DNA from 2 places in the Pantoea sp. SGAir0175 genome. Region 2 is predicted to be linked to the other one. Evidence: predicted binding sites of a transcription regulator. Region 2 holds the regulator's gene; the other holds the start of a gene.

Region 1 (15,869 bases), 1.8 Mb from region 2:
ATTTCGCTTATTCTCAGGGCGGGGCGAAATTCCCCACCGGCGGTAAATCAGCTTCGGCTGAAAGCCCGCGAGCGCTTTCGCTGTACAGTGAAAGGTCAGCAGATCCGGTGTAATTCCGGGGCCGACGGTTAAAGTCCGGATGGGAGAGGGTAACGACATCAGCCGGGCTGCGCCCGCGTCACGTTATTGCCATGTGTTTTCTACGCACTCCTAAGCTCGCCCTGGTTCTGGTAACTCATATTTTATTAATAAGGTTTTTTTACCATGAATCAGACGCTTCTTTCTGAATTTGGCACGCCGGAACAGCGTGTAGAACGCGCCATTGATGCGCTGCGCAACGGGCGCGGCGTGATGGTGCTGGACGATGAAAATCGCGAAAACGAAGGCGATATGATCTTCGCCGCCGAAACCATGACCGTGGAACAGATGGCGCTGAGCATTCGTCACGGCAGCGGCATTGTCTGCCTGTGCATTAACGAAGCGCGCCGCCAGCAGCTGGATCTGCCGATGATGGTAGAGAACAACACCAGCTCTTACGGCACCGGTTTTACCGTGACCATTGAAGCGGCCAGCGGCGTGACGACCGGCGTATCGGCCTCCGACCGTATTACCACCATCCGCGCGGCGATTGCCGATGACGCTAAACCGTCCGATCTGAATCGTCCCGGCCACGTATTCCCGCTGCGCGCGCGCGACGGCGGCGTACTGGCGCGCGGCGGCCACACCGAAGCGACGCTCGATCTGGTGACGCTGGCGGGCTTCAAACCTGCGGGTGTGCTGTGCGAACTGACCAATGATGACGGCAGCATGGCGCACGCGCCGGAAGTGATTGCGTTTGCGAAGCAGCACGCCATGCCGGTGGTGACCATTGAAGACCTGGTGGCCTGGCGCCGCCAGCATGAAACCCGTCAGGCCAGCTAAGCCGACATGAAATAAATAAGGCCGGATGTGATGCATCCGGCCTTTTTTTATGATTAACGGCTGGCGTAAAAAACGTGATTGCCTATCACCACGGTACGCTGGAAGGCGTGGCGCCACGCGGGTCTGGCGCTGTGCGCATGAAAGAAGGTCGCGCCCCTGGTCACATCCGCCAGCTTACCCTCGACAATCCGCTGCGCCAGGCGCTGCGCGCGCTGCCAGCTTTTGTCATGCTGCGGCGGATGGCGATGGGGATATTTGTGCAGAGACGTCCAGGAGAACTGTTTGGGTGCGTACACCACCGGACAGATCTCTTTGACGTCCCAGTTAGCCCGGTTCATGGTGACAGTGCCGACGGCAATCTGTCCCTTTACCGGTTCGCCGCGCGCTTCATGATAGATATTCATCGCCAGGCATAAAATGGCTCCCTGAATTAACATAACACTCCACTGCTTTCTAAGAGTCGCGTGGAGTGTAATGAGCCCGCCGTCGGGTGTTAACAAGACCCGTCTCGACTACGCCTTAACAAGTCTAAGTCGTTGAGAGTTAAGGCCGAAGTGGTGGTGAATGAGACGAATCTCGCGTCAGCCTACCCCGCTGGTTTGCAGCAACGTCAGGCTCAGGCCCATCACCGTCATGCCGCACAGTACGCCGTAGCTGGGGTTGTTATGCGGGTCGATTTCGCGCGCCAGCGGCATCAGTTCATCCACGGACAGCGCCACCATAATGCCCGCCACCGCCGCCATGATGGCCGCAATCATCACCGGTGAGACCGCCGGCCCCAGCAGCAGAAAGGCGATAATGCCGCCAAGAATCTCCGCCATGCCGGACAGGCAGGCCCAGAACAGCGCTTTGGCTTTCGAGCCGGTGGCGGCGTACATCGGTCCGGCCACCGCCAGCCCTTCCGGAATATTGTGGATCGCGACGGCCAGCGCGATGCCCAGCCCCAGTTCCATATCGCTGCTGGCGGTGACAAAGGTGGCAATGCCTTCGGGAAAGTTATGCAGGCTGATACCGAGCGTCAGCAGGATCGCGGTGCGTTTCAGGTTAGTGGGGCGGCGATTGACCGCCATCAGATCCTGCGGATGCTGGTGCGGCAGCAGGCGATCCATGGCGAAATAACCCAGTAAGCCGAGCATGAACATGCCGTAGCCAAGCACCGGCGACATGCCTTCCGCATGCAGCGCGGCGGGCAGCATTTCCATCAGGGAAATCAGCAGCATGATGCCGGCGGCAAAGCCGAGCGCAAAGGCCAGTACGCGGTTCGACGGCTTTTGACCGAGCACGCCAAAAATCGCGCCGACGAAAGTGGCACCGCCAGCCAGGATGGTTAGCAGCAGAGGTACTGACATGATGGGCTCCTTAATGATAATGATTACCAGTTACAATATAGTTAACCCCATAAAATATCGAGTTATTTAGCGTAAAGTTATGTCGGCAAAATCTTATTCAAATTTGCTGATAAACATCATCACGCTTATCAGCGTTTTTCCCCTGGCGAAAGCGCGTATCGTGACAGTCATTAACGCGATCCCGACGCCAGAGGATGAATAATGACCCGCATGCCCGCTCTGTTTCTCGGCCACGGCAGCCCGATGAACGTATTAGAAGACAACCGTTATACCCGCGTATGGCAACAGCTGGGCGAAACCCTGCCGCGTCCGCGCGCTATTCTCGCCATCTCGGCGCACTGGTACACGCGCGGCACGGCGGTGACGGCGATGAGCAATCCGCGCACCATCCATGATTTTGGTGGCTTCCCGCAGGCGCTGTTCGACGTGCGCTATCCGGCGCCGGGTTCGCCAGCGCTGGCACAGCGCGTTATCGATCTGCTGGCGCCGGTAGCAGTGCAGGCCGATCAGCAGTGGGGCTTTGATCACGGCTCGTGGGGCGTGCTGGCGAAGATGTATCCACAGGCGGATATTCCGCTGATTCAGCTCAGCATCGATGGCACCCAGCCGGCGGCGTGGCATTTTGCGCTGGGACGTAAACTGGCGGCGCTGCGTGACGAAGGCGTGATGCTGGTGGCCAGCGGCAACGTGGTGCATAACCTGCGCATGATTCGCTGGCAGGGCGCGGAAAGCGCTTATCCGTGGGCGGAGAGCTTCAACCAGTTTGTGCGCGATAATCTGGACTACGAAGGCGAGGCGGTGCAGCATCCGCTGGTGAATTATCAGCAGCATGAAGGCGCGCAGCTGGCTAACCCGACGCCGGAGCACTATCTGCCGCTGCTGTATATTCTCGGCGCGCGAGCTGAAGGTGAGGCGGTGAGCATCCCGGTGGAAGGCATGGAGATGGGTTCGATCAGTATGCTGTCGGTGCAGGTTGGCTGACACCTGTGCCGCCCGCAGACCGGGCGGCACGTGCGTTACTCAATAAAGGTGTGCGGATAGAAACGTGACAGATCCTGGGTGATCAGCGCACGATCTTCGCGCAGACCGATACCGGCAGGCTGATCGTCAATCAGCCAGCTGCCAATTAGCGTGTAGCTGTCGCCAAATTTCGGCAGCGGCCAGAACTGCTGGACGATCATGCCCTCTTCGCCATAGGGGCCGTCGGCGCGCGCGATTTCCTGACCGTTTTCCACGATGGTGATATTGGCACCTTCGCGGGAAAACAGCGGTTTCACCACATATTTTTCCATCTGCGGCGCGCTGGCATCATCGGCAAACCAGGCGGGCAGCAGGTTAGGATGGTTGGGGAACATCTCCCACAGCAGCGGCAGCAGCGCTTTGTTGGAGAGAATGCTTTTCCACGCCGGCTCCAGCCAGCGCACGCCGGCATCGGCCAGCTTGGTCGAGAACATCTCGCGCAGCATGAATTCCCACGGATAGAGCTTGAACAGGTTGCTGATCACCTGATCGTGCTGATCGGTAAACTGACCTTTTTCGCCCAGCCCGATCTCATCAATGTAGAGAAATTCACTCGGCAGGCCGGCTTCAGTGGCGCAATCCTGCAGATACTGTAACGTGGCGCGATCCTCTTCCGTATCGCGACAGCAGGCAAAGTGCAGCCAGTTAAAACCGTGCTGCTGGTGCAGCGTGGCGAAGCGCTCAATCAACTGCTCCTGCAGGCTGTTGAATTGATCGCTGCCCTGCGGCAGGTTGCCGGCGTTGAGCTGATCCTCCAGCCAGATCCACTGGAAAAACGCCGCTTCGTACAGCGAGGTTGGCGTATCGGCGTTGTTCTCCAGCAGCTTGATCTCGCCTGTGCCATCCCACGCCAGATCGAGGCGTGAATAGAGCGAGGGCTGACGCTGCTGCCAGGATTCGCGCACAAAATCCCAGGTGTGTTTCGGAATGCAGAAACGAGTGAGCAGCGCTTCGCTGTTCACCACTTTTTCTACCGCCTGCAGGCACATCTGGTGCAGTTCAGCGGTGGCCGCTTCCAGCTGTTCAATTTGCGCCAGCGTAAACTGGTAATAAGCGTCTTCGCACCAGTAGGGTTCGCCATACATGGTGTGAAACTGAAAGCCGTACTCGGTCGCCTTTTCGCGCCAGTTCGGACGTTCGCTGATAGCAATACGTTGCATGCGCGGGCTTAGCCTCCCAGCGAGCGGCTGCCGGTGCTGGTGGCACTGCTGCGCTGCATGGTGTTCTGTTTGGCTACCGTCTCACCAAAGCCGCCACGGGTGATGGTGGACGTAGTGGCCGGTTTTGGCGCCAGCGCAGTTTTCGGCACGTTTACCGTCCGGCCCGAGGTGGCCGCACCGTAGTTCTTACCGGAAGCATCAACAAACTGGCCGTTAGCCGGGCTGTTAGGGGTTTTTGGCGAGAACAGTGGCTGCTGCGCAAAGCCGGCACCGCCGCCCATCAGACGACCCATCATGTAGCCAGCCATCAGAGGCATCCAGAAGCTGCCGCTCTGCTGCGCTTCAGCGTTGTTCGCCGTGGTACCGACGCCCGCCTGTGCCGGGGTTTGCTGACACTGGTTTTCGCCGAATTCCGCGACGCAATCTTCACGCGTGGCGTATTTTGGCGCGGTGCGCTCAGCCTCTTTCAGCGCGTTGTTGTAAGCGGTGGTGCACTGAGCGCTCTGGCCCGGATTGGCTTTCGCACAATCATCGGCGTTCTGGTACATCGAAACCGTTTCATCGCTCTGTTCGCAGCCTGCCAGCATAAACACGGCGGTGACCGCCAGTGCGACCGGCGTTAAATGGCGTGCCTGCCAGCTTTTACGGAAAGCGGCATGACGAATATTTTTTGTCCGTTTCATTATCTTCATCCTGTGCCCAAAGGTGGGGCTTAGGATAGGTGATGAGTGGTGGAAAATGAAGCGGGAAGCCGGGTGGCAAGGGGATCTTTACGTTGTTATACGTTTGAATGCGAAAGGGGCCGCAAGCGGCCCCTTGAAGGCTTAATTAGCGAAAGGATTGGCGCTGTTACGTGCCGCGGCCGGACGGGCCTGAGCGGCGGCGGACGCGGAGGTCGCTTTCGGGCCGTTATCCACGCGCGCGGCCTGCTGGCTGTTTTCCGGCGCGACCACTTCTGGTGAGGTCGTCACTTCTTTGCCCAGCGTGCTGTTCAGCTGCTGCAGATCCTGCTCGTTCAGCGTGCCCAGCGCATATTTGATGTTCAGCTGGTTAATCAGGTAGCTGTAACGCGCATTCGACAGCTGCTGTTTAGCGTTAAACAGCGTGGTGGTCGCGTCTAACACATCAACGATGGTACGCGTACCCACCTGATAACCGGCTTCCGAAGCATCTAATGAGCTCTGCGCCGAGATTACCGACTGTTTGTAAGCGTCGATGCTGCTGATCGAAGCGTTCACGTTGTTGAACGAAGAACGGACGGTCTGAATCGCGCTACGGTGCGCGCCTTCAAGCTGCTCGCTGGCGGCGACGAAGTTATACTGCGCCTGTTTCACCTGCGAGGTCACTGAACCGCCGCTGTACAGAGGCAGTGAGAAGCTCAGGCCAACCTGGTTGGAGCCGGTGATCGAGTCGGTGGTACCGGCGCTCTGATTAGCGCGGCTGCCGCCGTATTTGCTGTTTGACAGACCGGTAGAGGCGGTCAGATCCAGCGTCGGCATGTGGCCGGACTCAGCGGAGCGAATCTGCTCACGCGCCAGATCCTGGCTCAGACGAGCAGACAGCAGGTTGAGGTTACGGCTCTCAGCCTGTTTCAGCAAATTGGATACCGCTTCCGGACGCGCCGTTTTGAAACGATCGATATTCAGTGACGCCAGCGACAGATAATCCATGCCGGTGATCTGACGCAGCGATTCCACCGCGTTATCCAGGTCGTTACGCGCGGTTACTTCGTTGGCCAGCACGCTATCGTATTGAGCACGGGCGTTCTGCACATCGGTGATGGCCACCAGACCGACGTTAAAACGCTGGGTGGTCTGATCCAGCTCGCGGTAGATCGACTGTTTCTGCGCTTCAGTGTAAGAAAGCGTATCAATGGCCTTCAGCACGTTGAAATAGGCGGTTGCGGTGTTCAGGATCAGATCCTGCTGCGCTACCTGATAAGTAACGTCCTGAATGCCGGCCGTTTTTTCCTGCAGCGTCAGCGCACGCCATTTCGACATGTCGAAAATCGTCTGCGTTAATTGCAGCGAGGCGCTGGTCGTGTTGGAATGGAGACCGCTGTTGTCGCGATAGCCGCTGTTATAGGTATAATCTGCACCCAGACCCAGCTGCGGCAGCAACGGGCTACGCGCTTCGTTAATTTTCTCAAAAGCAGCGTCGCGATCGGCGGCTGAAGCACGCAGATCCGGGTTGCTGAGGCGCGCCTGCTGGTAGACCTGCAACAGGTTTTCTGCCTGGCTGGCAAGGCTGAAACCGCCCAGGCTCAGTCCAATAAAAAGTGGGAGCAGTTTTTTCATTTGCATTCCTTGTGTTGCAGCAAATGCACAGAGAGTGTGCTGCAGGTAAGCCAAAAAATAATCGCCGATTCTACAGAGGCGGCGTCAGAGATAAGTTGGCTGAACGTGCCTTCTCCCCCTAATTTACGTAAATAATTCAGAAAGAACCACTCGGACGGAGCACAAGGGTTGGCTTTTCTTCGCTCCATCCCAATCTGCATAAGGAACCAGATGATGGCGGGTGAAAAAAAATCCCCTGTGACTTTCACAAAAAACGATGTAGAAATTATTGCACGCGATACTCGCTACGATGGTTTTTTTTCCATCGTCAGCTACCGCTTCCGCCATCGCCGCTTTAACGGCGAGATGAGCGGTGAAGTGGTGCGCGAAGTTTTTGAGCGCGGACACGCTGCCGTGCTGCTACCCTATGATCCCCTGCGCGACGAAGTAGTGCTGATCGAACAGATCCGCATCCCGGCCTATGATTCCAGCGCCACGCCCTGGCTGCTGGAGATGGTGGCCGGCATTATTGAACCGGGCGAAACGCCGGAAGATGTGGTGCGTCGTGAAGCGGTCGAAGAGGCTGGCCTCAAGGTTGGCCGCGTCAAACCGATAGTGAATTACTTAGCCAGCCCCGGCGGAACCTCTGAGCGTTTGTCGGTGCTGGTGGGCGAAGTGGATGCCAGCCAGGCAGAGGGAAACCACGGGCTGGAGGAAGAGAATGAGGATATTCTTGTGCATGTGGTAAGCCGCGAACAGGCTTACCGCTGGGTGGAAGAGGGGATTATTGATAACGCGGCATCTGTCATCGCTCTGCAATGGCTGGCGTTGCACCATGAGAAACTAAGAGAAGAGTGGAAGCCAACATGAAACAGCGCTATACCCCTGATTTCCCCGAAATGATGCGTCTGTGCGAAACCAATTTCGCTCAGCTGCGCCGCCTGCTGCCGCGCAGTGACGAGGCAGGTGCGTCGGTGATGTATCAGGTGAACGGCGCCAGTTATCAGCTGACTATTGAAGAGTCGACGCGCTATACCACGCTGGTGGAGATCCGCCAGGTGGCACCCGCAGTGAGCTACTGGAGCCTGCCGTCCATGTCGGTGCGGCTCTACCATGATGCGATGGTGGCTGAAGTGTGTTCCACTCAGCAGATCTATCGCTTCAAAGCGCGCTATGATTATCCTAATAAAAAATTGCATCAGCGCGATGAAAAACATCAGATTAACCAGTTCCTTGCCGACTGGTTGCGGTACTGCCTGGCGCACGGCGCGATGGCCGTGCCGGTGTGCTGATAGCGATACCCTGAATCCGCACGGGTATATAACGCAACGATAGCGTGGAGAGAAAGGAAACGCTTTGGATAGCCTGCTAACTCTTCCTGCGGCAAATGGGTCCGATATCAGGATTTTACAAATTACGGATACCCATCTTTTCGCGGGAAAACATCAATCGCTGCTTGGAGTGAATACCTGGTCGAGTTTTGATGCGGTGCTGGACGCCATCGCGGCGCAACAGCGCGATTACGATCTGATTATCGCCACTGGCGATCTCGCCCAGGATCACACCGTCGAAGCTTATCAGCATTTTGTTGCGGGCATTGCACGTCTGCCGAAGCCGTGCGTCTGGCTGCCGGGCAATCACGATTTTCAGCCGGCGATGGTGGATACGCTGGCGCAGGCCGGCATCGCTGCGGACAAGCATGTGCTGCTCGGCGAGCACTGGCAGCTGGTGCTGCTGGACAGCCAGGTTTTTGGCGTGCCGCACGGCATGCTGAGCGACTATCAGCTGGAGTGGCTGGACCGCACGCTGCGTCAGTTCCCCGATCGCTACACGCTGGTGCTGCTGCACCATCATCCGCTGGCCTCTGGCTGTACCTGGCTTGACCAGCACAGCCTGCGCAATCCGCATCAGCTGGATGCGGTGCTGCAAAACTTCCCGCTGGCGCGCCACCTGGTGTGCGGCCACATTCATCAGGAGCTGGATCTCGACTGGCACGGCCGCCGCGTACTGGCGTCGCCTTCGACCTGCGTCCAGTTCAAACCGCACTGCACCAACTTCACCATTGATACTGTGGCGCCCGGCTGGCGCTGGCTGACGCTGCATGCGGATGGCACGCTACACACCGAAGTGAATCGTCTGCAGAGCGATCTGTTCCGTCCGGATCTGGATTCCGAGGGCTACTAAACCATGGCGGCGCTGATTTATCTGCACGGATTCAACAGCTCACCGCAGTCGGCTAAAGCGACGCAGTTACAGCAGTGGTGTCAGGCGCAGCATCCGCACATTGAGGTGCTGGTGCCGCAGCTGCCGACTTTTCCCGCTGAGGCTGCTGCGCTGCTGGAAGAGCTGGTGATGCAGTATGCCGGGGAACCGCTCGGGCTGGTGGGGTCATCGCTCGGTGGTTATTTTGCCACCTGGCTGTCGCAGTGTTTCATGCTGCCGGCGGTGGTGGTGAATCCGGCGGTGCGGCCGTTTGAACTGCTGGTGGATTATCTGGGTGAAAACCGGAATCCCTACACCGGCCAGCAATATGTGTTAGAGTCTCGCCACATTTACGATCTGAAAGTGATGCAGATTGACCCTCTGGAAGCGCCCGATCTACTCTGGCTGCTGCAACAAACCGGCGATGAAGTGCTCGACTATCGCCAGGCGCTGGATTACTACAGCGCGTGCCGTCAGACGGTAGAAGAGGGCGGCAATCATGCCTATATCGGATTCGAACGCCATTTTGCGCAGATGATTGATTTTCTGGGACTGAATACTCCCTGATGCTGCGGGATGGGCCCATTTTCCTATTGCTAATCAGACTGTTACGATGAGCCAATCTAGCTATAATGCTGACGCCATTGAGGTTTTAACCGGCCTCGAACCGGTACGTCGCCGTCCGGGCATGTACACCGATACCACACGCCCTAACCATCTGGGCCAGGAAGTGATCGATAACAGCGTCGATGAGGCGCTGGCCGGTCACGCCAAACGCGTGGAAGTCATCCTGCACGCCGATCAGTCGCTGGAAGTGATCGATGATGGCCGTGGTATGCCCGTCGATATCCACCCGGAAGAGGGCGTGCCAGCGGTCGAACTGATTCTCTGTCGCCTGCACGCCGGCGGTAAATTCTCCAACAAAAACTACCAGTTCTCCGGCGGTCTGCACGGCGTGGGGATTTCGGTAGTGAACGCCCTGTCGAAGCGTGTGGAAGTCACGGTGCGCCGCAACGGTGAGATTTACCAGATCGCCTTCGAAAACGGCGATAAAGTGCAGGATCTGGCGGTGATTGGTACGGTAGGCAAACGTAACACCGGCACCAGCGTTCACTTCTGGCCAGACGAAAGCTTCTTCGACAGCCCACGCTTCTCGGTCTCCCGCCTCAAGCACCTGCTGAAAGCCAAAGCGGTGCTGTGCCCGGGCGTCGAAATTGTCTTTAAAGACAAGGTGAACGATACCGAGCAAACCTGGCTGTATCAGGATGGTCTGACGGATTACCTGAGCGAAGCGGTGAACGGCCTGCCAACGCTGCCAGAAAAACCGTTTGTCGGCAGCTTTGCCGGTGATGTGGAGGCGGTCGACTGGGCGCTGCTGTGGCTGCCGGAGGGCGGCGAGCTGCTGACCGAAAGCTACGTCAACCTGATCCCGACCATGCAGGGCGGAACGCACGTTAACGGCCTGCGTCAGGGCTTGCTCGACGCGATGCGCGAATTCTGTGAATACCGCAATATTCTGCCGCGCGGCGTGAAGCTGTCGGCGGAGGATATCTGGGATCGCTGCGCCTATGTGCTGTCGGTCAAAATGCAGGATCCGCAGTTTGCCGGACAGACCAAAGAGCGTCTCTCCTCACGCCAGTGCGCGGCGTTTGTCTCGGCGGTAGTGAAAGATGCCTTCAGCCTGTGGCTCAACCAGAACGTGCAGGCCGCCGAAATGCTGGCCGAGCTGGCGATCTCCAGCGCACAGCGCCGTATGCGCGCGGCGAAAAAGGTGGTGCGTAAAAAGCTGACCAGCGGACCGGCGCTGCCCGGCAAGCTGGCCGACTGTACCGCGCAGGATCTGAATAAAACCGAGCTGTTCCTGGTGGAAGGGGATTCTGCGGGCGGCTCCGCCAAGCAGGCGCGCGACCGCGAATATCAGGCGATCATGCCGCTGAAAGGCAAGATCCTCAACACCTGGGAAGTGTCGTCGGACGAAGTGCTGGCATCGCAGGAAGTGCACGATATTTCGGTGGCGATCGGTATCGATCCGGACAGTGAAGATCTCAGCCAGCTGCGCTACGGCAAAATCTGTATCCTCGCGGATGCCGACTCCGACGGCCTGCACATTGCCACGCTGCTGTGCGCGCTGTTTGTGAGGCACTTCCGCTCGCTGGTGCAGCAGGGCCACGTCTATGTGGCGATGCCGCCGCTGTACCGCATCGACCTCGGTAAAGAGGTGTATTACGCGCTCGATGAAGACGAAAAAGAGGGCGTGCTGGAGCAGCTGAAGCGGAAAAAAGGCAAGCCGAACGTGCAGCGCTTTAAAGGTCTGGGTGAGATGAACCCGCTGCAGCTGCGCGAAACCACGCTCGATCCCAACACCCGTCGTCTGGTGCAACTGACGGTCGACGAAGAAGACGTCGAGCAGACGTTACGGATGATGGACATGCTGCTGGCGAAGAAACGCTCGGAAGACCGCCGCAACTGGCTACAGGAAAAAGGCGACCTCGCCGACCTCGAAGTGTGATGCAAACGGGACGCTGCGGCGTCCCTTTTTTATGCCGGCAACACGCGCTATCGCTGCCCGTCCCGATCTATCCCATCGCCGCATGTCCGTTAATAAAAACCGCGTGTGCGCGGCATAACCAGGCCGCCTGCTGACCCGGGTCAGCGATAATCCCTGCGTTTTGCTGCATTGTGGTATCCTGCCGCTGCTGAACGTGGAGCAATCTACCTCAGCAGCCGTGAGAACGAGGCTAAGACCGGTCTCGAAGTAGCAATGCGCTGAGGTAGGAAGAGTGAAAATCACACTGGAAGAGTTACGCGCCTGGGTCGCGGTGGTGGACACCGGTTCGATTACCGCCGCAGCGGAACAGCTGGATCAAACCAGCTCCGGCATCAGCCGGGCGCTGAGCCGCCTCGAAAGCAAACTGCAAACCACACTGCTGCACCGCACCACGCGTCGCCTGGCGCTGACCGAAGAGGGGCTGATTTTTCTCGATCACGCGCGGCAAATCCTCGCGTCGGTGGAGCAGGCCGAAGAGCATATCGCGCAGCGGCGCGACATTCCCTCCGGACGGCTGCGCGTCAACGCCAATACGCCATTTACCCTGCATGTTATCGTGCCGCTGGTTGCCGAATTTTGCGCGCGCTATCCGCAAATTCAGCTGGAGCTGAACACCGATGACATTGTCATCGACCTGCTTGAGCAGCAAACTGATATCGCTATTCGCATTGGTGAACTGCGCGACTCCACGCTGCGCGCGCGCGTGCTGGGCAGCAGCGCGATTCGCCTGCTGGCCAGTCCGGCCTATCTGGAAAAAGCCGGCGCGCCACAGAGCGTGAAAGATCTGCTGACGCACCAGCTGCTGGGATTCAGCCAGCTGGACGCGCACAATGTCTGGCCGGTATGGCAGCGTGAAGGCGAGTTTTTGCGCATCAAACCCACGCTGTGCGCGTCGAGCGGCGAAACCCTGCGCCAGCTGGCGCTGGCCGGCCAGGGCATTGTGCGGCTATCGGATTTTGTCAGCCGCGAGGATCGCGCCAGCGGCCGGCTGGTGCAGGTGCTGGAAAATGACACGCGCGAACTGCGCCTGCCGATTCACGCGGTGTACTATCGCAACCAGTCGCTCAGTTCCCGCATCACCTGTTTTCTGGATTTTTTACGGGAAAAAATTCAGGAAAATCATCTGTTATAGTCCTGTTCTGTTTGAATAACCTTTCCTGTTATGTTCTGCCCTCATCGATAAAAACGCTTTAATTCAATCGGTTAATGATTTAGCTATCTTTCGGCCGCCCATTTAAGAATTTTTTCCTAACGGGACATTTCTTATGTCTCGGATTTATCTCTTTCCGGATTATGTCGCAACTTTGAGCCCACCCGTGGGCAGAGCCAGGGAGATTGCGGCGCTTGCCTGCAAACGCGCAGTCAAAATTAATCGACGGAAGGAAGAATCATGAACGTTTCACCCGTAAGTGTGGCGGTTATCGATAAGAAAACCATAACCAAAGCGGAAGTGCTGCGCGCCGGTAAAGACGGCAAAGCAGTGAAGATTCAGGCAATTACCAACGGTAAATATCTGCTGACGCAGAACCAGGACGGCACCGCGCCTGAAAACATCACCGTTAAACGCGCAGGGAAAAACCTGCTGGTGATGCTGGAAGGCTCAGACGCCAGCAAGCCGGATCTGATTATCGAAGATTTCTTCGCTAAATCCGGCACCTTAGTGGGTAAAGCGGAAGACGGCGAAATGCACGCTTACGTCGCGACGGACGGCAATGCCGACCACGAAGCGGCCGCGCTGGCCGACGGCGAAACCACCGCGCTGGCGCTGGGTGAAGGCAGCGTTGATGATAATTCCGGCTACGCACTGGCCAGCGGCTTTGAATGGTCGCCGGCGCTGATTGCGCTGGGTGGCCTGGCGGCTATCGCGGCAGCGGCAGGCCTCGGCTATGTCGCGGCGAAACACCACTACGACAATAACGACGGCAGCCACAGCGGCAAAGGTGAAGGCGGCGGTGGCAGCGGCGGCGGCGATATCAGCAAGCCCACCATCAGCGATGTGATTGATGATATCGGCGACGTAACCGGTTCGGTAGCAAATGGCGGCCGCACCGACGACACCATGCCCACCTTCAACGGCACCGGTACGCCAGGCAATACCATTGAAATATGGGATGGTGAGACGCTGCTGGGTGAAGTGCTGGTGGATGACGAGGGTAACTGGACCTTTACGCCGGAAAAACCGCTGGCGGCTGGCAATCACAGCATCGTTACCGCCGAGCGTAACGCCGAAGGCGTGGTGGGTGAAGAGAGCGATCCGTGGGAATTCATCATCGATCTGACTGCACCAGCCAAAGGCACCATCGGCAGCGTGATGGACGATATGCAGGATCCGCCGGTGCTGATCGAAAAAGGCGGCGTGACGAAAGACAATACGCCAACGCTGACCGGTAAAGCTGAAGCGGGCTCGACGGTAGAAATCTGGAACGATGGCGTGAAGCTGGGCACCGCAAAGGTGGACGCCGAGGGTAACTGGACCTTTACGGCTCCGGCGCTGCAGGATGGGCGACACGAGCTGAGCATCGTGGTGGTCGATCAGGTGGGTAACAAATCTCTGCCATCCGATCCGTTCATCGTTGATGTGGACACCGTGGCGCCGGAAAATCCGGGCATTGGCGTGATCAAAGACAGCGAAGGTAATCCGCTGGAAGACGGTTCCACCACAAAAGATCTGCGTCCGACGCTGGAAGGCACCGGTGAAGATGGCGATATCGTGGTGATTATCGACAACGGCAAGCCCATTGGTTCGGTGATTGTGGAAGACGGCAAGTGGACCTTCACGCCAGAAAACAATCTGCAACCGGGCGAGCACGAGCTGGAAATCGTGGTGCGCGATCCGGCAGGCAACGAATCGCCGGCCTCTGAAAAGGTCACGATTGGGTTTGAAGGCGACACGCAAGTGCCGGTCGATCCTGAGCCTGTTGACGGCCTGCCCGATCCGGACGTTCCGGTTTCCGGCATGATTGAGCATATCTTTAAAGACAATAACGACGCCGGCGTGCGTACGCCAATCGAAAACGGCGGCGCGATGAACGATCCGAGCATCATTGTCGCCGGTAAAGGCGTGCCGGGTGAACTGGTAACCATCTATATTGTCGGTCTCGAGAACAGCTACAGCTTCACTACCACGATTGGGGCTGACGGCAAATGGGAGCTGACGACGCCGGATCTGGCGGATGATGTTTATCAACTGCGCGGCGTGTTCTCCAGCGATGGCGAAGTGACCGGCAAAACGGACATTTATGAAGTGGAAGTCGACACCATTCCACCGCCGCCGCCGGAGATTAATGCGCTGGAGCTGGCCGGTCTTGATATTTCCGCTCTGCTTTCCCTGGACAATCATGAACTGTTCAATGAGGCCGACGATCAGCCGCAGCCGATTAATGCGGAATTACTGCAGCTTAATAACGATGCGTTTAATGACTGGAATAATCAGGAAAGCCAGAGTGGTGTGATAGCTGAAAATAATTCCCAATCAGATGCGCTGTTCTTACAGAACGAAATCGAACAATTCTAATTTATCTGGAGCATACAGGTGCAATTTATTGCACCTGTGAAACTTAAATGAAAATTGCAAAAAAATTACTTTTAGCTTCACTGGTGTGTGCGCCAGTATTCACGACTTTTTCAACCCAGGCGCAAAATTCATTTGATGGCGCATGGCGTAGTTTATCGCCGGTATCGGCAGAGCAGGCGCGGGTGGTTTATTATCGTCCGGCTTCATTAACCGGGGAAAAACCGGCGAATATTTATGTCGACGGTGAATTCCATACGTCGTTACTGGCCGGTGGCTATACGGTGTTTTGTGTTGCGCCGGGAACGCATTCGCTGGGCAGTTATGTCAACGACGCGCCAGATTATCAGGGTAAACGCGCGCAATCGTGGACTGATAAACTGGCTGCCGGTAAAACCTACTACATTCGCGCTAACCTCGATGACAGCGGTCGTCCGCTGGTGGTCAGCCAGCAGCAGGCGCAGCAGGAATTGCTGAGCACCAAACGTCAGGCTCATCTGCTGTCACGCGCATCGTCGGTACAGCGCTGTCAGGAAGGAACAACTGAAGCTTATGATAACTATGCGTTTTCATCTGACCTGCTGTTCCGTTTCGGCAGCGCCAACAGCAACGACATCTCCGCACAGGGGCGCGAAGCACTCAGCAGTTTTGCCAGCATGCTGAAAAAGGAAAATGCTGCTCAACGCCACATCATCGTCACCGGCTTTACCGATCCGATTGGCAGCGACAGCAGCAATATGGCGCTGGGCCAGCGTCGCGCTGAGGCGGTGAAAGCACTGCTGATTGCTCAGGGAATGAATGCGGCCAATATCACCGCGCAGAGCATGGGTGAGTCTCAGGTTGATACTAACTGTTCAGGCAGCCTGCAGGAGCAGAAAGCAT
Region 2 (15,869 bases):
GGATAAACGCTTTGCTGAACGGCGTGAACACTTTGAACATGCTGTTGCTGCCGGTCTGAACGCTGCCCGGTGGTAACAGCAGGCTGTCATCGAATCCCTGGCACACCACGCCCTGCTGATCGAGCTGCTTTTCAACCGCAGCATCGCGCTGGCGCTCATTGAATTCATACTGATAGTTGTAAAACAGCGCATCCACCTTGTGCTGCTGGCAGAAGGTCGCCAGATAGTCGACCGACGCGGCGAAGTCATCGCACTGATGAAAGTGCAGCTTAATACCGCGTTCTGCCAGCGACTGCTGCAGCAGGCACAGGTTTTGATGGATAAAAGCCGCCTGTTTGGGGGCCATGCTGTGTTGCTGCCACTGGCCGGGCGTGGCGATGAACAGCGCCAGCACCTCGGCCTGACTGTCGCGGCAGGCCGCGGCCAGTGCGCTGTTATCATTCATGCGCAAATCGTTACGCAGCCAGACTAAATGAGTGCTCATAACGCTCCGTGTTTACTGGCCGTAGCGCAGACGCAGCGCTTCCGGGTAGGGATCGAAATAACGCTGCTGCGCCAGCCACGGGTGCGGGAACTCTGCCATGTAATGTTTCAGCATGGTGATGGGGGCCAGCAACGGCTGCACACCGCGACGGTAGCGGTCAATAAGCTGCGCCAGCTCCTGACGCTGCGGTGAACTCAGCTTCGGCCGGAAATAGCCCTGTACATGCATCAGCACATTGGTGTGATTACGGCGCGACGCCTGGTGCGACATCAGGTGCATCAGACGGTTACGGTATTCGAAGGCGTACGCATCCAGTGACTCCCACTGTTCCATTGCCGCGACAAACCGTCCCATCTCGCGGTACTCATCCTGCGCATGCGACAGCAGCAGTAGTTTGTAGCGACTGTGGAAGGCAATCAGCTTGTGACGCGTCAGCCCGCTGCGCCACATTTCGTTGAACTCATGCAGCGCATAGACGCGCCCCATAAAGTTTTCGCGGATCGCATCATCGTGCAGGCGTCCATCCTCTTCCAGCGGCAGCCACGGCAGCTCTTTTTGCAGGAACGAGGTGAACACACCGGTGCCAGCTTTGCGATTGTTGTTAGTGTCAGGCTCGTAGACGCGCACGCGCTCCAGTCCGCAGCTCGGCGATTTGGCACACAGGATGTAGCCGCACAGGTGGTGCAGCGATTTGACGCGCTCCGCAGACCAGCGGGCCATTTCGTCGGTCAGCTCTTCCCCGCCGTCTTTACTGAAACACAGGTGGATCTGATCGTCGCTCTGTTTGACCAGCCGCAGCGCCGGGCGCGGCGTCGGCAGACCGATGGCCATTTCCGGGCAGACAGGTTCGAAGCGCACAAATGGCGCGAGCTCGTCAGTCGCAAAGGCAAAACGCTTGTGGCCGCCATCGAATCGGACGCTATCCCCGAGCAGGCAGGCACTGATACCTACAGGAATTTTCTCGCTCATACTTGTACAACCTCCAAAATCTTGTAGAGGTTTAAGTGTAGCTGAAATGCCGCGAGATAACAGCGGGACAATGCGTTTGTCGCACCACTTTAAGATAAAAAAACCCGGTGCCTCGAGCGAGGTCACCGGGTTATCACCGCGAAGCCGGAGGTTACCAGTAGATACCGCCTGCCGCTTCCGATTGCGCCAGCCAGACTGGTTTGGTGCTGGTTTTGCACCACATGCGGTGCAGATAACTGTAGAAGCGCGCGCGATCCTGGCGGAACAGCATCACTGGCAGCGCCAGTACGCCAATCAATACCACCAGCACACGGCGCAGCACAATTTTGGCGAGTGGATATGCCTGATACATCAATGCCTCCTCGTGGTAAATTTTGCTATGAAATGTGATCTGCCTCAGATATTACGCCTGGTTGTGTAATTTTACTACTCATCCGACCACTATTTTGATCTTTTTTCAGTCATTTCCTGGCCGGGATGAAAGGAAGTTACATTTTTGTAAAATTTTGGATCACAGCGAGTTACTGAGATCGTGACGGACGCCGTCGCGGTTTATTGTTAAAGTAATGCGTTAACCTTATTTGCCGCAGGAGTCAGCGTGACGACCATCTTGATTGTCGAAGATGAAAAGGAGATTCGCCGTTTCGTGCGCCTGGCGCTGGAGAGCGAAGGCCTGAAGATTGTGGAAGCGGAGCAGTTGCAGCGCGGCCTGATTGAAGCGGCTACGCGCAAACCGGATTTGGTGATTCTCGATCTCGGTTTACCGGACGGCGATGGCAATGCCTTCATCCGCGAAGTGCGGCAGTGGAGCAGCATGCCGGTAATTGTGCTGTCAGCACGCAGTGACGAGCAGGATAAAATAGAGGCGCTGGATGCCGGCGCTGACGACTATCTCACTAAGCCGTTTGGCATCGGCGAACTGCTGGCGCGCGTGCGCGTGGCGCTGCGTCGTCATCAGCGCAGCCAGCCGGAGCCGCTGGTGCAGTTTGGCGAGGTGAGTGTCGATCTCGCCGCGCGACGCGTGCTGCGCAGCGGTGAGGAAGTGCATCTGACGCCGACCGAGTTTCGTCTGCTCAGCCTGCTGCTGAATAACGCCGGTAAGGTGCTGACCCAGCGCCAGTTGCTTAACCAGGTTTGGGGCCCTAACGCCGTCGAACACAGCCATTATCTGCGCATCTATATGGGACACCTGCGGCAAAAGCTGGAAGCCAATCCCACCCAGCCCAGTCATCTGCTGACGGAAACCGGCATCGGCTATCGCTTTATGCCATAAAAAAAGGCCGCGAGCGCGGCCTTCATGTCATGCGTGCCGCCCTGTCAGGCGTTTTTCAGCACTTCGCTGACAATTTCTACCGCTTCTTTCTCGATCTGCTGGCGATGCTCAGCGCCGAGGAAGCTTTCACAATAGATTTTGTAGGCGTCTTCGGTACCGGACGGACGCGCGGCAAACCAGCCGTTTTCAGTCATCACTTTCAGACCACCAATCGAGGCGCCGTTGCCCGGTGCCGCGGTCAGACGTGCGGTGATCGGGTCGCCCGCCAGCGTATCGGCGCTGACCATTTCAGGTGACAGCTTCGACAGCGCCGCTTTCTGCGCAGAAGTGGCAGGTGCCTGCAGACGGTTGTAGCTTGGCGCACCAAAACGCGCGGCCAGCTCATCATAGTGCTGCTGCGGGTTCTTACCGGTAACCGCAGTGATTTCCGCCGCCAGCAGACACAGGATGATGCCGTCTTTGTCTGTTGACCAGGCGGAGCCGTCGAAACGCAGGAACGAGGCGCCGGCGCTCTCTTCCCCGCCAAAGCCAAAGCTGCCGTCGAAAAGACCATCCACGAACCATTTGAAGCCGACCGGGACTTCCACCAGCTTGCGACCAATGTCGTTCACCACGCGGTCAATCATCGCGCTGGAAACCAGCGTTTTACCAACGGCCACCTCTTTGCCCCACTGCGGACGGTGCTGGAACAGGTAGTTGATCGCTACCGCCAGATAGTGGTTCGGGTTCATCAGACCGGCGGGCGTGACGATGCCGTGACGGTCGTAATCCGGATCGTTACCGAAGGCCAGATCGAACTTATCTTTATACGCCAGCAGACCGGCCATCGCGCACTCGGACGAACAGTCCATGCGCACCACGCCATCTTTATCCAGATGCATGAAGCGGAACGTCTGGTCGATGGCATCATTGACGATGGTCAGATCCAGCTGGTAGTGCTCAGCAATGCGCTGCCAGTAGGCCATGCCGGAACCGCCGAGCGGATCGACACCGATTTTCAGGCCGGCTTTCTGGATCGCCGGGAAGTCAATCACCTGCGCCAGACCTTCAACGTATGGCTGGATCAGATCCTGCTCAACGATGTGGCCACTGGCCCACGCCTGATCCAGCGCCAGACGCTTAACCTCTTTCAGCTCACCTTTGATCAGCTGATTCGCGCGATCTTCCACCACTTTGGTGACGTTGGTGTCAGCCGGTCCACCGTTCGGCGGATTGTACTTGATGCCACCGTCTTCCGGCGGGTTGTGCGACGGGGTAATGACGATGCCGTCCGCCTGCGCGCCGCCGCGCTTGTTATGCTCCAGAATGGCGTTGGAGATCGCCGGCGTCGGCGTATAGCCGTTGTCCTGCTGCACAATCACATCAACGCCGTTAGCGGCCAGCACTTCCAGCACTGACAGGATCGCCGGCTCAGACAGCGCATGGGTGTCTTTACCTACGTAGCACGGGCCGGTGATGCCGTTCTTTTTACGCTCTTCAGCGATCGCCTGCGCAATCGCCAGAATGTGTACTTCGTTGAAGCTATGACGTCCCGCGCTGCCGCGGTGGCCGGAGGTGCCAAATTTCACCGCATGGTCCGGGTTCGCCGCATCCGGCTTCAGGACATAGTACTGCGAGGTTAATTGTGCAACGTTAATCAAATCGCTCTGCTGGGCAGGTTGCCCGGCACGGGGGTGATTGGCCATTGGCGCTTCTCCCTGACGCTTCGGTTTAAATGGTGCCGCAAACTTTCTCTGCCAGTTCCTGCGGGAACTGCATGGCAAGCATGATGTGTTCCACCATGCTGCATTTACGACCTGTATTGGTATTGGTGATCACCCAGTACGGCGTGCCGGGTACGTGCTTCGGCTTAGTATGGGTGCCATTTTGCAACAACGTGTGCTCATCGCCCGCAAAGTAAACGCGGGTGCGGCCCTGCAGCGAAGCAGTAGCATCAGCAAACGCCGCCGGATCAAGACGATAGAGCGTTGACAGGATCAGCATAAAGCGATTAACCGCCTTCTTCTGCTCCGCATACTCGTCAGACAGCAGCAGCTCACGCACGGCGCGCACGCGATCCTGAGGACGCGCTTCGCTGCGTACAGCTGGCGCTTCTTTTACCGCAGCACTGGTCGCTGACGCAGCAGGTGCGCTCTGGCCGGCGGTGAATTTCAGCATGCGGCGCAAAATGTCCGACGCGCTTTCACCAATGTGCTGGGTGTGGCTGGCAATATAACGGTAGAGTTCTTCGTCAACTTCAATCGTTTTCATCTTTTTCCGTACGATTCTGGCAAATGGCAGAACCACGCTATTCTGCAACGGCCTTAGCAAAATCCGGTCGTGCAAAATGTGAGCGGGCTCTAACATAAGGATTATAAAGTTAAATCCGCGACAGCCGGTAGCGCTGGCATCGTTTCCGGGCAAAAGTCGGAATATGCCCTAATGCCTGACCGCCTGGCGCCGGGACAGGTGAATCCATGATACCCTAAGCCCAGGTCTCAACCGAAAGAACTTTAGCCATGATTTTGAACGCCCGTCTGCAAACTGAACAATCTGCCCCTGATGGCCAGCCCATTCTGTTAATTCATGGCCTGTTTGGTAGCCTGGATAACCTCGGCGTACTGGCGCGCGGCGTGCGCGATGCACGGCCCACGCTGCAGGTGGATGTCCGTAACCACGGCCTGTCACCGCGCAGCGTAGAGATGCACTACGCTGCGCTGGCGCAGGATATGGTTGACACGCTGGATGCGCACCACATCGAACGGGTCGATGTTATCGGCCACTCAATGGGCGGCAAAATTGCCATGGCGCTGAGCGCCGTTGCGCCCGAACGGATTGGCAAAATGGTGCTGATCGATATCGCGCCGGTGGATTACCAGACGCGACGTCACGATGAGATCTTCGCGGCAATCCGCGCGGTCAGCGCAGCTGGCGTCACGCGCCGCAGCGCTGCGGCCGACGTGATGCGTGAACACGTGCGCGAAGAAGGCGTGATTCAGTTCATTCTGAAATCTTTCCATGAAGGCGAATGGCGCTTTAACGTGCCGGTGTTGTGGGACAATTATCCGGTGCTCTCCGGCTGGCAGGAGGTGCCCGCGTGGCCTCATCCGGCGCTGTTTATTCGCGGCGGTGATTCACCCTATCTGGACAATCAGCACCGTGATGCGCTGCTGCGCCAGTTCCCGCAGGCGCAGGCGCACATTATCAGCGGTGCCGGCCACTGGGTGCATGCCGAAAAACCCGATGCCGTACTGCGCGCGGTGCGCCGCTTTTTTAACCTGTAAAAGCAAAAGCTTGCTACGGGCGGTTTAGGGTTGGCGTCGCGCCGGGCGCTGGAGTATGATGTCGCGCTAAAAATTTGCCGCGGATGCTTTTTTCGCCGCGGTCGGGCCGATAAATGTTTAAATCGCGCAGCGCCTTTCCGCCGTTCGCGCCCACGCAGTTTCACAAACCATGGCAAAAGAACAGACAGATCGTACCACGCTCGATCTCTTCGCAGACGAGCGGCGTCCCGGTCGCCCTAAAACCAGTCCGCTGTCGCGTGATGAGCAGCTGCGCATTAATAAGCGCAACCAGCTGAAGCGCGACCGGGTGCGCGGCCTGCGCCGCGTTGAGCTGAAAATGTCCAGCGAAGCGGTCGACGCGCTTAATACGCTGGCCGAGCAGCAGAACATCAGCCGCAGTGAACTGATTGAACAAATGCTGCTGGCGCAGCTCAAACTGGCGTAACGTGCACAGACCGCACGCTGGAACACAAACTCAGCGCTTTACACATTCCGCGCTTTTCGCCGGTCTGCTATCATTCGCATAACTGTGTCGTCTTCTGACTTACTTTCACAATCAGGATTTAAGAGGTTACTCACTCCATGGCAATCGTAGGCATTTTCTTCGGCAGCGATACCGGCAACACTGAAAACATTGCAAAAATGATCCAGAAACAACTGGGTAAAGATGTCGCCGAAGTGCATGACATTGCTAAGAGCACCAAAGAAGATCTCGAAGCATTCGATATTCTGCTGCTGGGTATTCCGACCTGGTACTACGGTGAAGCCCAGTGCGACTGGGATGACTTCTTCCCGACGCTGGAAGAGATTGATTTCAACGGTAAGCTGGTAGCGCTGTTTGGCTGCGGCGATCAGGAAGATTATGCCGAGTACTTCTGTGACGCGATGGGCACCATTCGCGACATCATTGAGCCAAACGGCGCAGTGATTGTGGGCCACTGGCCAACCGAAGGTTACCACTTCGAAGCCTCTAAAGGTCTGGCAGACGACAAACACTTCCTCGGCCTCGCCATCGATGAAGATCGTCAGCCTGAACTGACTAACGAGCGCGTCGACAAATGGGTTAAGCAGATCTTTGACGAGCTGCAGCTGCAGGCGATCATCGAAGCCTGATGCTTTCCTGTCCGATGTGGGCGCTGGCTCACATCGGGCAATGGAATTACCTATAAAAATAATAGCTATGGTTTTTTAACTTTTTCCCTCAATTCTGTAGAATACCCGCAACGGTCATCTGCTTATTCCTCGGGCATCAGACTGAGACTGCGCGAAAAGGAACATCGATCTGCACGATCCCGCTGAGGTTCACGACATTTCTCCTTACAGCATCCGGGGAATTGTCCGCCGCAGCCGGTTTTCATTTCGCAGGCTGAGCTCTATAATGAGACGCAAATGAGAATGCGCGTTGACCACACATTCAAGGCCTTTGCGCCGTAAGTGACTAGCAAAGTAACAGGACAATATCCGCATGACTGACAACAACTCCGCATTGAAAAAGGCTGGCCTGAAAGTCACGCTGCCCAGACTGAAGATTCTGGAAGTGCTTCAGGGACCCGGACCCGAGTCCCATCATGTCAGTGCGGAAGATTTGTACAAACGCCTGATCGACATGGGCGAAGAGATTGGTCTGGCGACGGTATACCGTGTTCTGAACCAGTTTGACGACGCCGGCATCGTGACGCGTCATAACTTCGAAGGCGGGAAATCCGTGTTCGAACTGACCCAGCAGCATCATCATGATCACCTGATTTGCCTCGACTGCGGCAAAGTGATCGAGTTTAGCGATGAATCTATCGAAACGCGTCAGCGTGAGATTGCAACACGCCACGGTATCAAACTCAGCAACCACAGCCTGTATCTGTACGGCCACTGTGCGCTGGGAGACTGCCGCGAAGACGAGACGCTCCACGATCAGTAATTGAATATGCTATGCAGTATAAAAAAACCGGTGCCAGGCACCGGTTTTTTTATGGCTGCGTTCAGGCGACCAGCGTTTCCTGCAAATAGCGCCAGCGCGGAACCGGCGTGCTGCAGTCCAGCACCGCCAGCGAAATGCGGGTCTGGTTGTTGCCGTTAAGCATTTGCAGTTCGTGATACTGAATGGTCACTTCCTGCTGCTGCTGGGAAATGATGGCATGCTCACTGGTGGCGATTCGCATCCCTTCCCGCTGCCCGTGCAGTTTGCGAAACAGGGTTTCAGTGTCATTGAGATCGAGCTGTTTGCCTTGCGGCGTCACCATTTTGAAGTCGGGATGAAAGTGCGACAGCAGCAGGTCCATACTGTCATCGCTGCCTTCGGCCTGATTAAAAATACGTTCGATAAGCTGATGTAAAACCACCACGCTATGTTTGGCTTCCAGAGCGAGACTTGTCATTTTTCTTCCTTCGCTAACCCGCACAGCAACATTTAAGAGCGCATAGCCTACCTGAAAATAACGATTTCACACGGGTAAATTAGTTAATTTTATTAAAGTCAGATTAGTCGTAATCGCGCGCAATTACTGTTTTTTGTCTGGTTCAGCATAATCGATTCCCGTTTGCAGATAACGGGCAATAAAAAAGGGCGATTGCTCGCCCTTTGCTGATCATATCGTGCTATCAAGCAGTAAAATTATTCGCCGATTTTTGCCCAGGTATCACGCAGACCCACGGTGCGGTTGAACACCAGTTTCGACGGCTGCGAGTACACGCTGTCAGCGCAGAAGTAACCTTCGCGCTCAAACTGATACGGTGCCAGCGCACTGGCGGCACGCAGACCCGGCTCAACGAAGCCCTGTTTGATCTCCAGCGAGTTCGGGTTAATGGTGGTGAGGAAATCCTCGGCCGCGCCCGGGTTTGGCACGCTGAACAGACGATCGTACAGGCGGAATTCGGCAGGCAGCGCGTGAATCGCCGACACCCAATGGATAACGCCTTTCACCTTGCGGCCATCGGCCGGATCTTTGCTCAGGGTGTCGACATCGCAGGTAGCGTAGATGCAGGTAATGTTGCCGGCTTCATCTTTCGCCACGCGCTCGGCACGAATGACATAAGCGTTGCGCAGACGAACTTCTTTACCCAGCACCAGACGTTTGTACTGCTTGTTGGCCTCTTCACGGAAGTCGGCGCGATCGATCCACACCTCACGGCTGAACGGCACCTCACGCGTGCCCATCTCCGGCTTGTTCGGATGGTTCGGCATGCTGATGATTTCTTCATGCCCGGCCGGCAGGTTCTCGATCACCACTTTCAGCGGATCCAGCACCGCCATAGCGCGCGGCGCGTTCTCGTTGAGGTCGTCACGAATGCACGACTCCAGCGACGCCATCTCAACAATGTTGTCCTGCTTGGTCACACCGATACGGCGGCAGAATTCGCGGATTGACGCCGCGCTATAGCCACGACGGCGCAGACCGGATACGGTCAGCATGCGCGGATCGTCCCAGCCTTCAACAATCTTCTCGCTCACCAGCTGCGTCAGCTTACGCTTCGACATCACCGCATATTCCAGATTCAGGCGCGAGAACTCATACTGACGCGGATGCACCGGAATGGTGATGTTATCCAGCACCCAGTCGTAGAGACGACGGTTATCCTGGAACTCCAGCGTACACAGGGAATGGGTGATGCCTTCCAGCGCATCGGAGATGCAGTGGGTAAAGTCGTACATCGGATAGATGCACCACTTGTTGCCAGTCTGGTGGTGTTCGGCAAATTTAATGCGGTACAGCACCGGATCGCGCATCACAATAAAGCTGGATGCCATGTCGATTTTGGCACGCAGGCAGGCTTTGCCCTCTTCGAAGCCGCCATCACGCATCTTCTGGAACAGCGCCAGGTTCTCTTCCACGCTGCGATCGCGATACGGGCTGTTTTTGCCCGGCGCGGTTAGCGTGCCGCGGTATTCACGGATCTGCTCTGGCGACAGCTCATCAACGTAGGCCAGGCCTTTGTTGATCAGCTCAACCGCGTAGTTGAACAGTTGGTCAAAGTAGTCAGAGGAGTAACGAATGTTGCCGCTCCACTCAAAGCCCAGCCATTGCACATCATTCTTGATCGATTCAACGAACTCCATATCCTCTTTGACCGGATTGGTGTCGTCGAAACGCAGGTTGCACTGCCCCTGATAATCTTGTGCGATACCAAAGTTCAGGCAGATCGATTTTGCATGGCCAATATGCAGGTAACCATTGGGCTCAGGCGGGAAACGGGTATGCACACTGTTGTGCTTACCGCTCGCCAAATCTTCGTCGATGATCTGACGAATAAAGTTCGTTGGGCGGGCTTCAGCCTCACTCATCTCAAAATCCTCAAAACAATAGCGGGTGATTTGTACCACGAAGTAACGGAGTATGATCCACAAAGCGCTGAAGGGAAACAACCGTTTGTTGGTCGTTTTAAAACAAAAAAGGCAGGAATTGCTTCCTGCCTTCAGTGACGATCAAAACGTGTTAATTTTTGACTTCGTACAGCGGCGTAACGCCTGCTACCACGGTACCGCCTGCCAGCAGATTCAGACCAGCAAAATCATCGCTGTTGCTGACCACCACCGGGCTGATCATCGAACGCGCATTGGCATTGAGGAAGTCCAGATCCATTTCGAGGATCGGCTGGCCCGCTGTGACGGTTGCGCCCTCTTCCACCAGACGGGTAAACCCTTTACCTTCCAGCGCGACGGTATCGAGACCCATATGCACGACAATCTCGACGCCATTTTCGGCTTCAAGGCAGAATGCATGGTTGGTGTTGAAGATTTTCACCACGGTGCCCGCCACCGGCGCGACGACAGTTTTATCGCTCGGTTTGATCGCCAGGCCATCGCCTACAGCTTTGCTGGCGAAAGCTTCATCCGGCACGTTTTCCAGCGCGACCACTTCGCCACTGACCGGTGCCAGCAGTGTTGCAATCACCTTTTTCTCGCTGTTGCGCACGGCCTGGGGCTGAGCAGCCGCAGGCGCAGCGGTGGTTGCCGCAGCAGGTGCCGCTGCGCCGGCCACCGGGCCTTTGCTCAGTACGGTTTTCATCGCGGTCGCAATGCTTTCGGCCTGCGTACCAACAATGATCTGCACGCTCTGCTTGTTAAGGCGGATCACGCCAGAAGCACCGAGGCGTTTGGCCACACTCTCATTCACCTGCGCCGAGTCTTTCACATTCAGACGCAGACGGGTAATGCAGGCGTCGATGTTGGTCAGGTTGTCAGAACCGCCCACCGCGCCGATGTAGCGACGTGCCAGAGATTCGGTTTCGCTCTCACCGTTGCTGCTGTGATCAACGTTGACGTCATAGCCGTCTGTCTCATCACCGGCAGCCAGCTCGCGACCCGGCGTCAGCAGGTTGAATTTCTGAATGGTGAAGCGGAACACCACATAGTAGATGACGAAGAACACCAGACCCTGCGGGATCAGCATCCACCAGTGCACCGCCAGCGGGTTACGCGTCGACAGCACCATGTCCACCAGACCGGCACTGAAACCGAAACCGGCAATCCAGTGCATGCTGGCAGCAATGAAGACCGAAATACCGGTCAGCACGGCGTGGATGACATACAGCACCGGTGCCACGAACATGAAGGAGAATTCCAGTGGCTCGGTGATGCCGGTGAAGAAGGCGGCGAATGCCGCTGCCAGCATGATACCACCGACTTTCGCGCGGTTTTCCGGACGTGAGCAGTGATAGATTGCCAGCGCCGCACCCGGCAGACCGAACATCATGATCGGGAAGAAGCCCGCCTGATAGCGACCGGTGATACCCGGGATGCCGGTACCGTTGGCGATAGACTGCGCGCCGCCAAGGAATTTCGGAATGTCGTTGATACCCGCCACGTCGAACCAGAACACCGAGTTCAGCGCGTGGTGCAGGCCAACAGGAATCAGCAGACGGTTAAAGAAGGCGTACACGCCCGCACCGACCGAGCCCAGTTTCTGGATGTGCTCACCAAAGCTCACCAGACCGCCGAAAATAATCGGCCAGACGTACATCAGGATAAAGGCGACCACAATCATCAGGAAGGAGACCAGGATCGGCACCAGACGGCGACCGCTGAAGAACGACAGCGCCTTGGGCAGCTCAACGTGGCTGAAGCGGTTGTACACTTCCGCCGAGAGAATACCCACCAGGATGCCGACAAACTGGTTGTTGATTTTACCGAAGGCGGCAGGAACCTGCTCCACCGGCATTTTCTGAATCATGGCCACCGCGGCGGGTGAACACAGGGTAGTAACCACGAGGAAACCTACAAAGCCGGTTAATGCCGCTGCACCGTCTTTATCTTTTGACATGCCGTAAGCCACACCGATGGCGAACAGCACGGACATGTTGTCGATGATGGCAGAACCCGATTTGATCAGCAGTGCTGCCAGCGCATTGCCTGCGCCCCAGCTGTCCGGATCGATCCAGTAACCTACCCCCATCAGGATTGCCGCTGCCGGCAGGGTCGCTACCGGCACCATAAGCGCGCGGCCGACCTTTTGCAGATATCCTAAAATACTCACCTTATTCTCCCCCTATGAGACTGGCGTTTTGCCGTGATGCGGGTTGATTTTATTATCCCGGCACCCGGTACCTTGATGACACACTTCACCACGAGGCGCAGTGTAAAGATAAATTAATTCGCCTCGCAAATTAAAACCAGTGTAACTGTGACTTTAATCACCAAAATGGACGTTTTTCACTGCGAAATGCTAGCCACCACCACAAACTTATTTTATGATGAAAAATATCAGGTCGCACTTTTCCAACGCCGCGAGCGTGCAAACGGGTTACCCTATAAGCAGCCAGCTGCAGCAGTAAACGCGACCCTAACTTTCCAATCTTAACTGAGGTGAAGACATGAGACTGATCCCTTTGGCCACACCGTCCCAGGTGGGTAAATGGGCTGCACGCCATATCGTTAATCGCATCAATGCCTTTAAACCCAGCGCAGACCGTCCCTTTGTGCTGGGACTGCCAACCGGCGGTACGCCGCTGGAAGCCTACAAGCACCTGATCGAGATGCATAAAGCGGGCCAGGTTAGTTTCAAACACGTGATCACCTTCAATATGGATGAGTATGTCGGTCTGCCGAAAGAGCATCCGGAAAGCTATCACAGCTTTATGTACCGTAACTTTTTCGATCACGTTGATATTCAACCAGAAAATATCAATCTTCTGAATGGCAATGCCGAAGATATTGACGCAGAATGTCGCCAATACGAAGAGAAGATCCGCGCACTGGGTAAAATCCACCTGTTTATGGGCGGCGTCGGCAACGATGGCCACATTGCGTTCAACGAGCCGGCTTCTTCGCTCTCTTCCCGCACCCGCATTAAAACCCTGACGCACGACACCCGTGTGGCGAACTCGCGTTTCTTCGACGGCGATGTTGATCAGGTGCCTAAATATGCCCTGACCGTGGGCGTCGGCACGCTGCTGGATGCGGAAGAAGTGATGATTCTGGTGACCGGCCACGTCAAAGCCCAGGCGCTGCAGGCGGCGGTAGAAGGTAACGTCAACCACATGTGGACCATCAGCTGCCTGCAGCTGCACCCGAAAGCGGTGGTGGTGTGTGATGAGCCAGCCACCATGGAACTGAAAGTGAAAACCGTGAAATATTTCCGCGAAATGGAAGCGGAAAATATGAAGGGTGTGTAACAACACGTTGTAGAAAGCCTGCTGTTAAGCGCAGCAGGTTCAGCCGGGAGAAGAGATGATGTGCGCATTAGTTAACGGCCGGATTTTTACCGGTCATGAAGTTCTGGACAATCACGCCGTGGTGATTGCCAATGGCCTGATTGAGCGTGTCTGCCCGCGCGATGCGCTGGACGCCGCGATTCCACAACAGGATGTGGCTGGTGCGTTCATCGCTCCCGGATTTATCGACCTGCAGCTCAACGGCTGCGGCGGCGTGCAGTTCAACGATGACATCAATGCCCTGAGCGTGGAAACGCTGGAGATCATGCAGCGTGCCAATGAAAAATCCGGCTGCACCAGCTATTTACCGACGCTGATTACCAGCAGTGATGAACTGATGAAGCGCGCGATTGAAACCATGCGCGCTTACCTGGCGAAGCATCAGAATCAGGCGCTGGGCCTGCATCTGGAAGGTCCGTGGCTGAATAAAGAGAAGAAAGGCACTCACAATCCGCAGCTGATTCGTCTGCCGGATGCGGAGCTGGTAGATTTCCTGTGCGCCAACGCTGACGTCATCACCAAAGTTACGCTGGCGCCGGAAAATGCGGGCAGCGCGGTGATTCGCCAGCTGCGTGACGCTGGGATTATTGTGTCGTCCGGTCACTCCAATGCTACCTATGCCGAAGCCAAAGCGGGCATCAGCGCGGGCGTCACCTTTGCCACCCACCTGTATAACGCCATGAGCGCCTTTAGCGGGCGTGAGCCAGGTCTTATCGGTGCGCTGTTTGATTCGCCTGATGTATACTGCGGCATTATTGCAGACGGTTTACATGTCAATTACGCTAACGTGCGCAATGCAAAACGAATCAAAGGCGACAAACTGGTGCTGGTGACCGATGCCACCGCGCCGGCCGGTGCGTCGATTGATCAATTCATTTTTGCAGGTAAAACAATATACTATCGCGACGGCCTGTGCGTAGATGAGAACGGTACCCTGAGCGGATCTGCGCTGACGATGATTGAAGCGGTGCAGAATAGCGTGGAACATTGTGGTATCGCGCTGGACGAAGCGCTGCGCATGGCGACCCTGTATCCGGCAAGGGCAATGGGTGTGGAAAAGCAGTTTGGTACGGTGGAAGCAGGAAAAGTCGCCAACCTCACTGTCTTTACCCGCGATTATCAAATCACTAAGACGTTCGTCAACGGAGACAACGTCCTCAGCGAGTAAGTACTGAATGACCACTGGCGGCCAGACTCAAATAGGAAATGTCGATCTTGTCAAACAACTTAACAGTGCAGCTGTTTACCGGCTGATTGATCAACAGGGGCCGATTTCGCGTATTCAGATTGCCGAACTCAGCCAGCTTGCGCCCGCCAGCGTCACCAAAATTACCCGTCAGCTTATCGAACGCGGCCTCATCAAAGAGGTGGAGCAACAGGCCTCCACCGGTGGGCGCCGCGCCATCTCCATCATCACCGAAACCCGCCATTTTCATACCATCGGCGTGCGCCTGGGGCGCAACGATGCCACGCTGACGCTGTTCGATCTCAGCGGAAAATCGCTGGCGCAGGAAGATTATCCGCTGCCGGAGCGCACCCAGGAGACGCTGGAGAACGCGCTGTTCAACGCCATCAGTGCCTTTATGAGCACGCACCAGCGTAAAATTCATGAGCTGATCGCTATCGCGGTGATCCTGCCGGGGCTGGTCGACCCGATTAACGGCATCATTCGCTACATGCCGCATATCGCCGTCAGCCACTGGCCGCTGGTGGCGAGCCTGAAAAAACGCTTTAACGTCACCAGTTTTGTCGGGCACGATATCCGCAGCCTGGCGCTGGCTGAGCACTATTTCGGTGCAAGTCGCGACTGTGCGGACTCCATTCTGGTGCGTTTACACCGCGGAACCGGTGCCGGCATCATCGCTAACGGCCACATTTTTCTCGGCAGCAATGGCAACGTGGGTGAGATTGGCCATATTCAGGTCGATCCGCTCGGCGAACGCTGCCACTGTGGCAACTTTGGCTGCCTCGAAACCATCGCCGCCAACGGCGCGATTGAGAACCGCGTGCGCCACCTGCTCAATCAGGGTTATCCCAGCAGCCTGACGCTGGATGATTGCCAGATGCCGCAAATCTGCCGCGCCGCCAATCAGGGCGACGCGCTGGCCTGCGAAGTGATCGAGTACGTTGGCCGCTATCTCGGCAAAGCGATCGCTATCGCCATTAACCTGTTTAACCCGCAAAAAGTGGTGCTGGCCGGCGAAATTACCGATGCCGACAAAGTGCTGTTCCCGGC

What was found. Region 2 encodes Fur, which represses iron uptake genes when iron is present. Its sites were predicted from a motif close to ATAATAATGAGAACNACTATCAA; they were not measured.
Region 1: zupT (zinc transporter ZupT) is a predicted target of Fur. The motif match lies at 2,284-2,306, and genes of this name have one in related genera.

What each region holds. Positions count from the first base shown of each region.
Region 1 is NZ_CP028081.1:575,543-591,411, forward strand. It holds FMN riboswitch at 6-155, shown strand; gene ribB (3,4-dihydroxy-2-butanone-4-phosphate synthase) at 265-921, shown strand; gene C1N56_RS02720 (cell wall hydrolase) at 975-1,358, opposite strand; gene zupT (zinc transporter ZupT) at 1,503-2,270, opposite strand; gene ygiD (4,5-DOPA-extradiol-dioxygenase) at 2,481-3,251, shown strand; gene C1N56_RS02735 (glutathionylspermidine synthase family protein) at 3,287-4,450, opposite strand; gene C1N56_RS02740 (DUF1190 family protein) at 4,459-5,133, opposite strand; gene tolC (outer membrane channel protein TolC) at 5,275-6,747, opposite strand; gene nudF (ADP-ribose diphosphatase) at 6,961-7,596, shown strand; gene C1N56_RS02755 (DUF1249 family protein) at 7,593-8,018, shown strand; gene cpdA (3',5'-cyclic-AMP phosphodiesterase) at 8,083-8,910, shown strand; gene yqiA (esterase YqiA) at 8,914-9,495, shown strand; gene parE (DNA topoisomerase IV subunit B) at 9,542-11,437, shown strand; gene C1N56_RS02775 (LysR substrate-binding domain-containing protein) at 11,709-12,608, shown strand; gene C1N56_RS02780 (Ig-like domain-containing protein) at 12,867-14,990, shown strand; gene C1N56_RS02785 (OmpA family protein) at 15,173-15,869, shown strand, end outside.
Region 2 is NZ_CP028081.1:2,911,202-2,927,070, forward strand. It holds gene phrB (deoxyribodipyrimidine photo-lyase) at 1-484, opposite strand, end outside; gene C1N56_RS13600 (YbgA family protein) at 497-1,453, opposite strand; gene C1N56_RS13605 (YbfA family protein) at 1,605-1,805, opposite strand; gene kdpE (two-component system response regulator KdpE) at 2,052-2,726, shown strand; gene pgm (phosphoglucomutase (alpha-D-glucose-1,6-bisphosphate-dependent)) at 2,771-4,411, opposite strand; gene seqA (replication initiation negative regulator SeqA) at 4,437-4,976, opposite strand; gene ybfF (esterase) at 5,225-5,989, shown strand; gene ybfE (LexA regulated protein) at 6,159-6,434, shown strand; gene fldA (flavodoxin FldA) at 6,572-7,102, shown strand; gene fur (ferric iron uptake transcriptional regulator) at 7,455-7,904, shown strand; gene C1N56_RS13645 (hypothetical protein) at 7,966-8,361, opposite strand; gene glnS (glutamine--tRNA ligase) at 8,598-10,265, opposite strand; gene nagE (N-acetylglucosamine-specific PTS transporter subunit IIBC) at 10,417-12,450, opposite strand; gene nagB (glucosamine-6-phosphate deaminase) at 12,794-13,594, shown strand; gene nagA (N-acetylglucosamine-6-phosphate deacetylase) at 13,653-14,801, shown strand; gene C1N56_RS13670 (DNA-binding transcriptional regulator NagC) at 14,809-15,869, shown strand, end outside.